DNA from 3 places in the Pseudomonas sp. CYM-20-01 genome. Region 1 is predicted to be linked to each of the others. Evidence: predicted binding sites of a transcription regulator. Region 1 holds the regulator's gene; each other region holds the start of a gene.
The links. The regulator FliA, encoded in region 1, starts transcription of late flagellar genes. The targets are predictions, from matches to a motif close to CTAAAGTTTNNNNNNNNNNNGCCGNTAA.

Region 1 (4,595 bases):
AACAAGCAAGTGACTATCGTCGCGACAGTAGGGCCCAACGGCTGAGGGTAGTGGGTTATGCAAGTGAAGCGTTTTTTCGCCGCCGATATGCGTCAGGCCATGAAACTGGTTCGTGATGAGCTGGGCGCCGACGCCGCGATTATCGGCAACCGTCGTATTGCCGGCGGTGTCGAGCTGACGGCTGCCCTGGATTACACACCTTCGGCCTTGGCGCCGCGCGTGCCGAACATGGAGCTCGAAGACGAGCTGCGCAAGACCGCTTCGCGGATTGTTTCGGCCCAGGCTGAACTGAGCATGCGTGGCGACAGCGATGCCACCACCAATCGCCAGTTGTTCGCCGGCCTGCCGCTGACCGCCGCGGAGCCATTGGTTGAGCCAACCTTCAAAGAGCCGCCGCGTCCCGCTGCGCCAGCCCCGGCAGCGGCGGTTGACCAGCGTGTGTTCGACTCGATGCGCTTTGAACTCAATGGCCTGCGTGAGCTGCTCGAAGTCCAGTTGGGTTCGCTGGCCTGGAACCAATTGCAAGGCAGCAAACCGCAACAGGCCAACCTGTGGCGTCGCCTGCAACGCATCGGCCTGTCCGGCCCGTTGTCCCGCGACCTGCTGGCCCTGACCACCGAAATCGAAGAGCCTCGCCAGGCCTGGCGCATGTTGCTGGCCCACTTGGCGCGGATGATCGTCACCCCGGAAATCGAACCCCTGGAAGAGGGCGGTGTGATCGCCATGGTCGGCCCTGCCGGCATGGGCAAGACCACCACCCTGGCCAAGCTGGCGGCGCGTTACGTGCTCAAGTACGGCGCTCAGAATATCGCGCTGGTGAGCATGGACAGCTACCGTATCGGTGCCCAGGAGCAGCTCAAGACCCTGGGTCGCATTCTCAATGTGTCGGTGACCCATGTCGATCCGGGCCAGTCCCTGGCCAACGCCCTCGACCCGCTGCTGCGCAAGCGCGTGGTGCTGATCGACACCGCCGGCCTGCAAGCCAGCGACCCGGCATTGCGCATGCAGTTGGAAAGCCTGGCCGGGCGTGGCATCAAGTCGAAAAATTACCTGGTGCTTGCAACCACCAGCCAGAAACAGGTTCTTACCGCTGCGTATCATAGTTACAAGCGCTGCGGCCTGGCCGGTTGCATCCTCACCAAGCTCGACGAAACCGCGAGCCTGGGCGAGGTGCTGAGCCTGGCCATCAGTCATGAATTGCCGGTCGCCTACCTGACCGACGGGCCGCGGATCCCGGATGATCTGCATCTGCCGCGCCGTCATCAGTTGGTCAGCCGTGCAGTCAGCGTGCAAATGCAAGACGAGCCTAGCGAGGAAGCGATGGCCGATATGTTCGCCGACCTCTACCACAACCCGGCGAAGCGGGTAGGTTGAGGGCGGTATGAACACCGTGAAATGTATCTACATCGATGGTCTGCAAGCGATTCACGCGGCCAAGCCATGTAGCCTGCGTCTAAGCAAGACAAGGTAAAGAAATAAAATGGGCAGCATGCATCCCGTACAGGTGATCGCGGTGACCGGCGGCAAAGGTGGCGTCGGGAAAACTAACGTGTCAGTGAATTTGTCCCTGGCCCTGGCAGAGCTTGGCCGTCGCGTCATGCTGCTGGATGCTGACCTGGGGTTGGCGAACGTCGACGTTCTGCTGGGGCTGACGCCCAAACATACCCTTGCCGATGTGATCGAGGGCCGCTGTGAGCTGCGCGATGTGCTGCTGCAGGGGCCTGGTGGCATCCGCATCGTCCCGGCCGCCTCCGGCACCCAGAGCATGGTGCACCTGAGTCCGGCGCAGCATGCCGGGCTGATCCAGGCGTTCAGTGACATCGGCGACAACCTCGACGTGCTGGTGATCGACACAGCCGCCGGGATCGGCGAGTCCGTGGTCAGCTTTGTGCGCGCTGCGCAGGAAGTGTTGCTGGTGGTCTGCGATGAACCCACCTCGATCACCGACGCCTACGCCCTGATCAAACTGCTTAACCGTGACTACGGCATGAACCGCTTCCGCGTCCTGGCCAACATGGCCCAGAGCCCGCAGGAAGGGCGCAACCTGTTCGCCAAGTTGACCAAGGTCACGGATCGTTTCCTCGATGTCGCCTTACAATACGTCGGCGCAGTTCCCTACGACGAGTGTGTGCGCAAGGCTGTGCAAAAGCAGCGTGCAGTCTACGAAGCGTTCCCTCGTTCCAAGTGCGCACTGGCGTTCAAGGCTATTGCCCAGAAGGTCGATACCTGGCCGTTGCCTGCCAACCCTCGGGGGCATCTGGAGTTTTTCGTCGAGCGATTGGTGCATCAGACGAGCGCAGGACCCGTGCTATGACAGCGACCGGCTACAACGCGTACAAGAAGTCTGCCCGTGACAGCCAGGGCGAGTTGATCGAGCGCTACGCGCCCCTGGTCAAGCGCATTGCCTATCACTTGCTGGCGCGCCTGCCCGCCAGCGTCCAGGTCGAAGACCTGATCCAGGCGGGCATGATCGGCTTGCTCGAAGTGTCGACCAAATACGACGCGAGCAAGGGTGCAAGTTTCGAGACGTATGCGGGCATCCGCATCCGTGGCGCGATGCTCGATGAAGTGCGCAAGGGTGACTGGGCGCCGCGTTCGGTACACCGCAATACACGCATGGTCAGTGACGCAATTCGCGCAATTGAAGCAAAAACCGGTCGCGACGCTAAAGATCACGAAGTTGCGGCCGAACTCCAATTGAGTCTCGACGATTACTACGGGATTTTGAACGATACCTTGGGCAGCCGCCTGTTCAGTTTCGACGACCTGTTGCAGGACGGCGAACATGAAGGGCTGCACGAGGACGGCGCGAGTGCTCATATGGAGCCATCGCGTGACCTGGAAGATGAGCGTTTCCAGGGGGCGTTGGCGGACGCGATTGCCAATTTGCCGGAGCGTGAGCGGCTGGTGTTGGCGCTGTACTACGACGAAGAGCTGAACCTCAAGGAAATCGGTGAGGTCCTGGGTGTCAGCGAATCGCGGGTCAGCCAGTTGCACAGCCAGTGCGCAGCCCGCTTGCGGGGGCGTTTGGGAGAGTGGCGAGCGCGCTGAACAGGCAGTGTGGGGACACTGCAGACGATACCGCGAGGGCAACCGGCCTTCGCGGGTTCGACCCGTGGTGCCCCCGGCAGTCCTTTTTGTGTAATGCCTGTTGATTGAAATGGCGCGTCCAGGTGCTGGGCGCGTTTAAGACTGCTTGGAGGTCGAATTGGACAAGAACATGAAAATCCTCATCGTTGATGACTTCTCAACGATGCGGCGGATCATAAAAAACCTGTTGCGTGACCTTGGGTTCACAAACACGGTCGAGGCGGATGACGGCATTACGGCGATTCCGATCCTCAACAGCGGGAGCATCGACTTTCTGGTAACAGACTGGAACATGCCGGGCATGACCGGTATCGACTTGCTGCGCCACGTGCGCGCTGACGAAAAGCTGCGCAGCCTGCCAGTGCTGATGGTGACCGCCGAAGCCAAGCGTGAGCAGATCATCGAAGCTGCCCAAGCCGGGGTCAACGGTTACGTGGTCAAGCCATTCACTGCATTGGCCTTGAAAGAGAAGATCGAAAAAATCTTCGAACGCATCCACGGCTAATGCCATCGCGGGGGAGCTATGGAGCATAAAGAAACGTCACAGGGAGACTTCGAGTCGACCCTGAAAAAGCATGCTCACCAGTTGGTCGACAGCCTTGAAAAAGGCCAGTTCGGCGACGCGGTGCAGTTGATCCATGAGCTCAACCAGACCCGTGACCGCGGCCTGTACCAGGAAGTGGGCAAGCTCACACGCGAGCTGCACAGTGCGATCGTCAATTTCCAGATTGACCCGCATATGCCCCAGGCCGAAGAAATCTCGCAAATCACCGATGCCACCGAACGCCTGTCCTATGTGGTCAGGCTGACTGAGGCGGCGGCCAACCGCACCATGGACCTGGTGGAAAACGCCACGCCTCTGGTCAACGGCATGGCCACTGAAGCCCAGGCCCTGAGCCACGACTGGGGCCGCTTCATGCGCCGGGAAGTGGGGGCTGAGGAGTTTCGCGAGTTGGCACGTCGGGTTGACGGTTTCCTGTCACGCAGCGAGCAGGAAAACCGCACGGTTTCCAGCAACCTCAATGACATTCTGCTGGCCCAGGATTACCAGGACCTCACCGGTCAGGTGATCAAGCGTGTGACCCAGTTGGTCACCGAAGTGGAAAGCAACTTGCTCAAATTGGTGCTTATGGCTGGCCAGGTTGACCGTTTCGCCGGCATCGAACATGACCGCGAAGCGATCCTCTCGGAAAAAGATCCACAAAAACATCTCGCCAAGGGTGAAGGTCCGCAGATTCATGCCGATAAACGTGAAGACGTTGTATCGGGTCAAGATGATGTCGATGACCTGTTATCCAGTTTAGGCTTCTAAGGAGCACCCACATGAGCTTCGGCGCCGATGAAGAAATCCTTCAGGATTTCCTTGTAGAGGCCGGCGAAATTTTAGAGCAGTTGTCCGAGCAACTGGTCGAGCTGGAAAGCCGACCGGATGATGCGAACCTGCTCAATGCAATTTTTCGCGGTTTTCACACTGTAAAAGGGGGCGCCGGCTTCCTCCAGCTCCA
Region 2 (4,595 bases), 2.0 Mb from region 1:
CTAGGGGGTCATCCCGACTTACCAAACCGATGCAAACTCCGAATACCTACAAGTGCCGAGCATGGGAGACACACGGCGGGTGCTAACGTCCGTCGTGAAAAGGGAAACAACCCAGACCGTCAGCTAAGGTCCCAAAGTTATGGTTAAGTGGGAAACGATGTGGGAAGGCTTAGACAGCTAGGAGGTTGGCTTAGAAGCAGCCACCCTTTAAAGAAAGCGTAATAGCTCACTAGTCGAGTCGGCCTGCGCGGAAGATGTAACGGGGCTCAAACCATACACCGAAGCTACGGGTATCACGTAAGTGATGCGGTAGAGGAGCGTTCTGTAAGCCTGTGAAGGTGAGTTGAGAAGCTTGCTGGAGGTATCAGAAGTGCGAATGCTGACATGAGTAACGACAATGGGTGTGAAAAACACCCACGCCGAAAGACCAAGGTTTCCTGCGCAACGTTAATCGACGCAGGGTTAGTCGGTCCCTAAGGCGAGGCTGAAAAGCGTAGTCGATGGAAAACAGGTTAATATTCCTGTACTTCTGGTTATTGCGATGGAGGGACGGAGAAGGCTAGGCCAGCTTGGCGTTGGTTGTCCAAGTTTAAGGTGGTAGGCTGAGATCTTAGGTAAATCCGGGATCTTAAGGCCGAGAGCTGATGACGAGTTACCTTTTAGGTAACGAAGTGGTTGATGCCATGCTTCCAAGAAAAGCTTCTAAGCTTCAGGTAACCAGGAACCGTACCCCAAACCGACACAGGTGGTTGGGTAGAGAATACCAAGGCGCTTGAGAGAACTCGGGTGAAGGAACTAGGCAAAATGGCACCGTAACTTCGGGAGAAGGTGCGCCGGTGAGGGTGAAGGACTTGCTCCGTAAGCTCATGCCGGTCGAAGATACCAGGCCGCTGCGACTGTTTATTAAAAACACAGCACTCTGCAAACACGAAAGTGGACGTATAGGGTGTGACGCCTGCCCGGTGCCGGAAGGTTAATTGATGGGGTTAGCTAACGCGAAGCTCTTGATCGAAGCCCCGGTAAACGGCGGCCGTAACTATAACGGTCCTAAGGTAGCGAAATTCCTTGTCGGGTAAGTTCCGACCTGCACGAATGGCGTAACGATGGCGGCGCTGTCTCCACCCGAGACTCAGTGAAATTGAAATCGCTGTGAAGATGCAGTGTATCCGCGGCTAGACGGAAAGACCCCGTGAACCTTTACTATAGCTTTGCACTGGACTTTGAATTTGCTTGTGTAGGATAGGTGGGAGGCTTTGAAGCGTGGACGCCAGTTCGCGTGGAGCCATCCTTGAAATACCACCCTGGCAACTTTGAGGTTCTAACTCAGGTCCGTTATCCGGATCGAGGACAGTGTATGGTGGGTAGTTTGACTGGGGCGGTCTCCTCCTAAAGAGTAACGGAGGAGTACGAAGGTGCGCTCAGACCGGTCGGAAATCGGTCGTAGAGTATAAAGGCAAAAGCGCGCTTGACTGCGAGACAGACACGTCGAGCAGGTACGAAAGTAGGTCTTAGTGATCCGGTGGTTCTGTATGGAAGGGCCATCGCTCAACGGATAAAAGGTACTCCGGGGATAACAGGCTGATACCGCCCAAGAGTTCATATCGACGGCGGTGTTTGGCACCTCGATGTCGGCTCATCACATCCTGGGGCTGAAGCCGGTCCCAAGGGTATGGCTGTTCGCCATTTAAAGTGGTACGCGAGCTGGGTTTAGAACGTCGTGAGACAGTTCGGTCCCTATCTGCCGTGGACGTTTGAGATTTGAGAGGGGCTGCTCCTAGTACGAGAGGACCGGAGTGGACGAACCTCTGGTGTTCCGGTTGTCACGCCAGTGGCATTGCCGGGTAGCTATGTTCGGAATAGATAACCGCTGAAAGCATCTAAGCGGGAAACTAGCCTCAAGATGAGATCTCACTGGAACCTTGAGTTCCCTGAAGGGCCGTCGAAGACTACGACGTTGATAGGTTGGGTGTGTAAGCGCTGTGAGGCGTTGAGCTAACCAATACTAATTGCCCGTGAGGCTTGACCATATAACACCCAAGCAATTTGACTACTCTAACGAGCATCAGATTGCGGTGTGTGAAGACGAAATGAACCGAAAGTTCGATGTTCACAAAACACCGAAAGCTGTCACATACCCAATTTGCTGAAGCGAGGCCCAGGCCACGACTCAGTACCCGAATTTCTTGACGACCATAGAGCATTGGAACCACCTGATCCCATCCCGAACTCAGCAGTGAAACGATGCATCGCCGATGGTAGTGTGGGGTTTCCCCATGTGAGAGTAGGTCATCGTCAAGATTAAATTCCAGAACCCCTGATTGCTAACGCAGTCAGGGGTTTTGTTTATGTAGAAGTCCATGAATTTCATCGGCACGTTGCCAACCCAACGGTCCGGTACACAGAATTTCTTGACGACCATAGAGCATTGGAACCACCTGATCCCATCCCGAACTCAGCAGTGAAACGATGCATCGCCGATGGTAGTGTGGGGTTTCCCCATGTGAGAGTAGGTCATCGTCAAGATTTAATTCCGAAACCCCTGTCTGCTAACGCAGACAGGGGTTTTGTCGTTTGGGGCCATAAGTCACCACAATTTGTCGTTTCCTCACACATGCCTACCGCTGGTCAGTTTCCTGCTTAAAAATCAGAAACATCCCACAATTTTCTAAGCTTTGCCGCGGCTTGGCCGAAAGCCTGACGAGCCATGCGTGCACCGAAATAGAGCGGCCCCAGAAGCTGCCTATACCGTTACATGGAATGTTCCACTCGGCACGCTCACCCCCCTTTGGCAAAAGAAGTCGATGAAATGAATCTCAAGTTCAGTCATAAAATTCTGTTGGCCGCGTCAGGCGTTGTGGTTCTGGCCTTCGCGTTATTCACCCTCTACAACGACTATCTGCAGCGCAGCACGATCAAGCAGAACCTGGAGTCGTCCATCCAGCAATCCGGTGAACTCACTGCCAGCAGTGTGCAGAACTGGCTTAGTGGCCGAATATTGGTACTCGAGAGCCTTACGCAAAACGTTGCTCACCAAGGCAGTGGTGCCGACCTTCCTGGCCTGGTCGATCAGCCAGCGTTCACTGATAACTTCCAGTTCACCTATGTTGGCCAAACCAATGGTGTGTTTACCCAACGTCCTGACGCAAAAATGCCCGATGGCTACGACCCCCGTCAGCGTCCCTGGTACAAACAGGCAGTAGCAGCAGATAAACCCATGCTTACCCCACCCTATATGGCAGCGGTGGGTGGGCAGATCGTGACCATCGCCATGCCGGTGAAAAAGAACGGCGAGTTGCTCGGTGTGGTCGGCGGTGACCTGAGCCTGCAGACCTTGGTGAAGATCATTAACTCGGTGGATTTTGGCGGCATTGGCCATGCGTTCCTGGTCAGTGGCGACGGGCAAGTCATCGTCAGTCCCGATCAGGACCAGGTGATGAAAAACCTCAAGGACATCTACCCCGGCACTCAAGTGCGCATTGAGAAGGTCAGTCAGGACGTCGTTCTCAATGGCCAGGACCGAATCTTGTCATTCACCCCTATCAGCGGCTTGCCAGGCGCGGATTGGTATATCGGCCTGTCGATTGATAAAGACAAAGCCTACGCACCGCTGGGCAAATTCCGGACATCTGCGTTGATTGCCATGTTGATCGCCGTGGTTGCGATTGCCGTGCTCCTGAGCTTGCTGATTCAAGTCTTGCTGCGACCCCTGACCACTATGGGCGTGGCGATGCAGGATATCGCCCAGGGCGAGGGTGACCTGACCCGTCGTCTGGCGGTCACCAGCAAGGACGAATTTGGCGAAGTCGGCAGTGCGTTCAATCAGTTCGTAGAGCGCATCCATGCGTCGATTTCGGAAGTGTCCTCGGCTACGCGCCAGGTGCATGACTTGTCCCAGCGTGTGATGGCTTCGTCCAATGCGTCTATCGTCGGTTCCGACGAGCAAAGCGCGCGCACTAACAGCGTCGCCGCAGCGATCAATGAACTGGGTGCCGCCACCCAGGAAATCGCGCGCAACGCCGCCGATGCGTCACAACACGCCAGTGGTGCCAGCGAGCAGGCCGACGATGGCCGCAAAGTGGTCGAGCAGACCATCCTTGCCATGTCGGAGTTGTCGCAGAAGATCAGCTTGTCCTGCACCCAGATTGAAACCCTGAACGCCAGCACCGACAACATCGGTCACATCCTTGATGTGATCAAAGGCATCTCCCAGCAAACCAACTTGCTGGCGCTTAACGCTGCCATCGAGGCGGCCCGAGCCGGTGAGGCCGGGCGAGGCTTTGCGGTGGTCGCCGACGAGGTACGTAACCTCGCTCACCGCACCCAGGAGTCAGCCGAGGAGATCCACAAAATGATCACTTCGCTGCAAGTGGGCTCGCGTGAAGCGGTGACTACCATGAATGCCAGCCAGGCCTCCAGCGAGGAAAGCGTAGAGGTCGCGAACCAGGCCGGTGAGCGCCTGGTCAGCGTGACCCAGCGAATCGTTGAGATCGACGGCATGAACCAGTCCGTCGCCGCAGCCACTGAAGAGCAGACGGCCGTGGTGGAAACCCTCAATGTGGACATCAACCAGATCAACTTGCTGAACCAGCAGGGCG
Region 3 (4,595 bases), 2.6 Mb from region 1:
ACCGGGCTATGACACCCCGCAAGCCGGCACCCTCGGCGCGATCAAGGCCAATGCCCTGGAGAACTCCAACGTCAACCTGACCAACGAACTGGTCGACTTGATCAAGGCCCAGAGCAACTACCAGGCGAACGCGAAAACCATCTCCACCGAAAGCACGATCATGAAGACGCTGATCCAGATGACGTGACACCGCCTATGCGTCGCGGCGCACAACCGCTGGATCAGATCCGGAACTGGCCGACCAACTGCCCCAGGCGCTGACCCAGGTCCGCGAGGCTGCGGGAGGTCTGGGCGCCCAGTTGGGTCTCATCGGCCACACTGTCCACCGCCACGGCAATCTGATGCACGCTGCGGTTGATCTCTTCGGCCACGGCGGTCTGCTCCTCGGCGGCACTGGCGATCTGGGCGTTCATCGAATTGATGGTGCCGATCAACTGCGCCATGGTGTCCAGCGATGCCCCGGCTTGGTTGGCCTGGGCCGAGGTGCCGTCGCCGGCATCGCTGGAACGGCGCATGGCGTCCACCGCGGCTTCAGTGCCTTTTTGCAGGCGGTCGATCATGCCCTGGATTTCCTGGGTGCTGGTCTGGGTGCGGCTGGCCAGGGCGCGCACTTCGTCGGCGACCACCGCAAACCCACGGCCGGCCTCCCCGGCCCGCGCGGCTTCAATCGCGGCGTTGAGCGCGAGCAGGTTGGTCTGTTCGGCAATGGAGCGGATCACGCTGAGCACGCTGACGATGGAGGCCACGTCCTGCTGCAGGCTGTCGAGGGACACGCCGCTGCTGCGGATGTCGTTCACCAGCGCGTGGATCTGCGCGATGCTGCCGTCCACTACGCGCTTGGCGGCCTGACCTTCGGCGTCGGTCTGCTGGGCGGCGACCGAGGCGCCCTGGGCACTGCGCGCCACTTCCTGGGCGGCGGAGGACATCTGGTTGATCGCCGTGGCGACCTGGTCGGTCTCGTGGCGCTGGCGTTCCATGGCCTGTTCGGAGCGCTGGGCCTGGTCTGACACCTGGCTGACCAGACCGGTGAGTTGGCCTGTCATCTCGGTGATCTGGCGCACCAGGCCGTGGATCTTGTCGACAAATCGGTTGAACGCACCCGCGAGATCGCCCAGCTCGTCCCGGCTGGTGATGGCCAGGCGGCGGGTCAGATCGCCTTCGCCGGCCGCGATGTCGTCGAGGTTGGCTTTCATCAGGTGCAACGGACGCAAAATGGTATTGGCCAGCAGCATGCCCACGGCAGCGATCACCAGCAGTACCACCACGGCCACGCCGAGGATGCTCAGCAGCACGCCTTCCATGCGTTTCTCGACCTTGGCCTCGACCACCGCCACCTGGGCTTCGATGCCGTCCAGGTTCACCGAGGTACCGATGACCATGTCCCACTTGGGCAGGTATTCGGTGTAGCCCATCTTGGGCACCAGTTCGGTCTGGCCTGGTTGGGTCGAGCTGTATTGCAGGTAATGGGTGCCGTCCTTGCCGACCTTGACCAGGTCACGATTGACGTACACGCCGTTGGGGTCGCGGTTATCCTTGAAGCTCTTGCCCACGCCGTCGGGGCTGTTGCCCTTGAACAGGCGGATGGTCTCGGAGTCGTAGCCGAAGAAGTAGCCGTCCTTGCCGTAGCTGGTGTTGGACAGCAGCTTGACCACCTCGGCGCGCGCCGCGGTATCACCGGGCGCCGCCGCGTCGTAGAGCGGCTTGATGGTGGTCATGGCCACTTCGACGTAGCTTTGCAGGGTGGCCTTGGCGTCGTTGAGCAGGCGCTGACGGGTTTCTTCCACCTCATTGCGCGCCTGGCCCTGCAGGATCCACACGGTGGTCAGGCTGATGACCACGGCAAACAACAGCACCGGCACTACGGCGAGGGACAGGACTTTGGCCTTGAGGCTCAGACGCATGGGTTTTCTCTCTTATTAGTGGCGACTAGAGAGGTTAACGGCCGCGTAGGAGGTTTCTGTAGTGAGCGGGCTTGCCACAGCAAGCCCATTCACTCCAACAAGCCCGCGGTGGTCAGAGGGTCATCGCGGCCAGCCAGCCAAATGCCAGCAGCGGGAGGTTGTAGTGCAGGAAGGTCGGCACCACGGTGTCCCAGATATGGTGGTGCTGGCCGTCGATGTTCAGGCCGGAAGTGGGCCCCAGGGTCGAGTCCGAGGCCGGCGAACCGGCGTCACCCAAGGCACCGGCCGTGCCGACAATGCACACGATGGCCATGGGGCTGAAACCCAGTTGCACGCACAGCGGCACGAAGATCGCCGCCAGGATCGGCACGGTGGAAAACGACGAGCCGATGCCCATGGTCACCAGCAGCCCCACCAGCAGCATCAGCAACGCCCCTATCCCACGGCTATGGCCGATGAAGGCCGCCGAGGTTTCCACCAGCGAGCGCACATCCCCGGTGGCCTTGAGCACTTCGGCAAAACCCGAGGCGGCGATCATGATGAAGCCGATCATCGCCATCATCTTCATGCCTTCGGTGAACAGGTCGTCGGTGTCGCGCCAGCGCACGATGCCCGACACCGAGAAGATCAGGAACCCGACCAGCGCGCCGATGATCATCGAGTCCAGCCACAGCTGGATGATGAACGCCGAGACAATCGCCAGGCCGGCCACCAGCAGGGTCAGCGGGTTGTACTGCACCGCCACCTGCTCGACCCGCTCGATCTTCTCCAGGTCATACACACGCTTCTTGCGGTAGCTGATGAACACCGCCACCAGCAGGCCGACGACCATGCCCAGCGCCGGCAGGCTCATGGCGTGAGTGACGTTGACCTGGCTGATATCCACGCCGCTCTTGGCCACGTTGGCCAGCAGGATCTGGTTGAGGAAGATATTGCCGAAGCCCACCGGCAGGAACATGTACGGCGTGATCAAGCCGAAGGTCATCACACAGGCGATCAGGCGGCGGTCCAGTTGCAGCTTGGTCAGCACGTACAGCAATGGCGGCACCAGCAATGGAATGAACGCGATGTGGATCGGCAAGATGTTCTGCGAGGCAATCGCCACCATCCACAGCAGGCCGATCAGCAGCCATTTGACGTGGCTGCCACCGCTGGTTTCCTGACGGTCCACCAGCAGCAGGGCCTTGTCGGCCAACGCGTGGGCCAGGCCGGACTTGGCAATCGCCACGGCGAAAGCGCCGAGCAAGGCGTAGGACAACGCCACCGTCGCCCCGCCGCCCAAGCCGCCATTGAAGGCCTTGAGCGTGGCTTCGATCCCCAGGCCACCGGTCAGGCCGCCCACCAGGGCGCCGACGATGATGGCGATGACCACATGCACGCGGGACAGGCTGAGCACCAGCATGGTGCCGACCGCGGCAATGACTGCGTTAATCATGGTTACCTCAAGAAAAAAACATAAAAAACAGGCATGCCCGCACCCGGGCAGCCATTGGGTGGCAACCGGCGTGCAGGCTTGGAGGAGGTCTTATTAGAGGGCGCGCACTTTGCAGCAGGCAGGCGCACATGTCAAAAAACGGCGCCGCTTTCAGGTTTAAATCGATCGTTTGAATAAAGAAAAACCTGAAACCGCCGATACAGGTTCTCTCTGTGTTTTCAGGTAAGGATGTACCGATGTCGCTCAGGCAGCTCTCCATTCAATGGAAAATCACCCTGCTCGCTGGCTTGTGCCTGCTGGGAATCGTGACCCTGCTGGTGGGTCTGTCGCTGTATCGCATGGAGCAGAGTTCGCAACGGGTCAAGGCCTCCAGCATGCAGATGCTGGATGAAGCGGCCCAGGCGCGCATCGAAGCCCAGGGCGAGGTGCAAGCGCTGGGTATCCGCCGCCAGTTCATGGACGCCTATCAGTACGGCCATGGTTTTTCGCGCCAGGTGCTGTTCCTGCGCGAGCAGGCCGAGAAGCGCTTTCTCGACGCCTTCGACACCCGCGAAGACCTGACCCGCCAGGTCAAGGCCGCGTTGCAGGCCAACCCGGACTTGCTTGGTTTGTCCCTGGTGTTCGAAGCCAATGCGCTGGACGGCAAGGATGAGCTGTTCGCCGACCAGGCGGAGTTGGGCAGTAACGACAAGGGGCGTTTCGCCCTCTACTGGTCGCAACCGACGCCTGGCCAGTTGACCTCCATGTCGCTGCCGGAAAGCGACATGTCCGACACCAGCATCGGCCCCAGCGGCGAAAAGGCCAACGCCTGGTTCACCTGCCCACGCACCACGCTCAAGCCGTGCGTAATCGAACCGTACTTTTACAAGATCAACGGACAAAACGTGCTGATGACCAGCATTGTCTTCCCGTTGATGGCCAACGGCAAAGTCATCGCCTCGCTGTCGGTGGACATCAACCTCAACAGCCTGCAGGCCGTGAGCCAGCAGGCCAGCCACAAGCTGTATGACGGCCAGACCCAGGTCAGCATCCTCAGCCCGACTGGTTTGCTCGCTGGCTACAGCCCCGACGCGAGCAAGCTCAGCCAGCGCCTGGACCAGGTCGACACCGCCAACGGCGCGCAGCTGATCAGCGCCCTGACCGGCAGTACACAAATTCGCAGCCTGCGCACCGATCACCAGCTCAAGGTGCTCGCGCCGTTCGCACCGATTCCGGACGGCAAGCCGTGGGGCGTGCTGCTGGATGTGCCAGAGAAAGTC

Region 2: a site for FliA is predicted at 2,666-2,693, ahead of M2497_RS01565 (methyl-accepting chemotaxis protein). Genes of this name have one in related genera too.
Region 3: a site for FliA is predicted at 1,936-1,963, ahead of M2497_RS11310 (methyl-accepting chemotaxis protein). Genes of this name have one in related genera too.

Annotation. Positions count from the first base shown of each region.
Region 1 is NZ_AP025169.1:5,053,783-5,058,377, reverse strand. Features, by position in the region: gene flhA (flagellar biosynthesis protein FlhA) at 1-45, shown strand, start outside; gene flhF (flagellar biosynthesis protein FlhF) at 58-1,374, shown strand; gene fleN (flagellar synthesis regulator FleN) at 1,481-2,314, shown strand; gene fliA (RNA polymerase sigma factor FliA) at 2,311-3,051, shown strand; gene M2497_RS22820 (chemotaxis response regulator CheY) at 3,221-3,595, shown strand; gene M2497_RS22815 (protein phosphatase CheZ) at 3,614-4,402, shown strand; gene M2497_RS22810 (chemotaxis protein CheA) at 4,414-4,595, shown strand, end outside.
Region 2 is NZ_AP025169.1:340,406-345,000, forward strand. Features, by position in the region: rRNA gene M2497_RS01550 (23S ribosomal RNA) at 1-2,027, shown strand, start outside; rRNA gene rrf (5S ribosomal RNA) at 2,183-2,298, shown strand; rRNA gene rrf (5S ribosomal RNA) at 2,408-2,523, shown strand; gene M2497_RS01565 (methyl-accepting chemotaxis protein) at 2,807-4,595, shown strand, end outside.
Region 3 is NZ_AP025169.1:2,473,828-2,478,422, reverse strand. Features, by position in the region: gene flgE (flagellar hook protein FlgE) at 1-187, shown strand, start outside; gene M2497_RS11310 (methyl-accepting chemotaxis protein) at 222-1,901, opposite strand; gene M2497_RS11305 (Na+/H+ antiporter NhaC family protein) at 2,014-3,333, opposite strand; gene M2497_RS11300 (methyl-accepting chemotaxis protein) at 3,573-4,595, shown strand, end outside.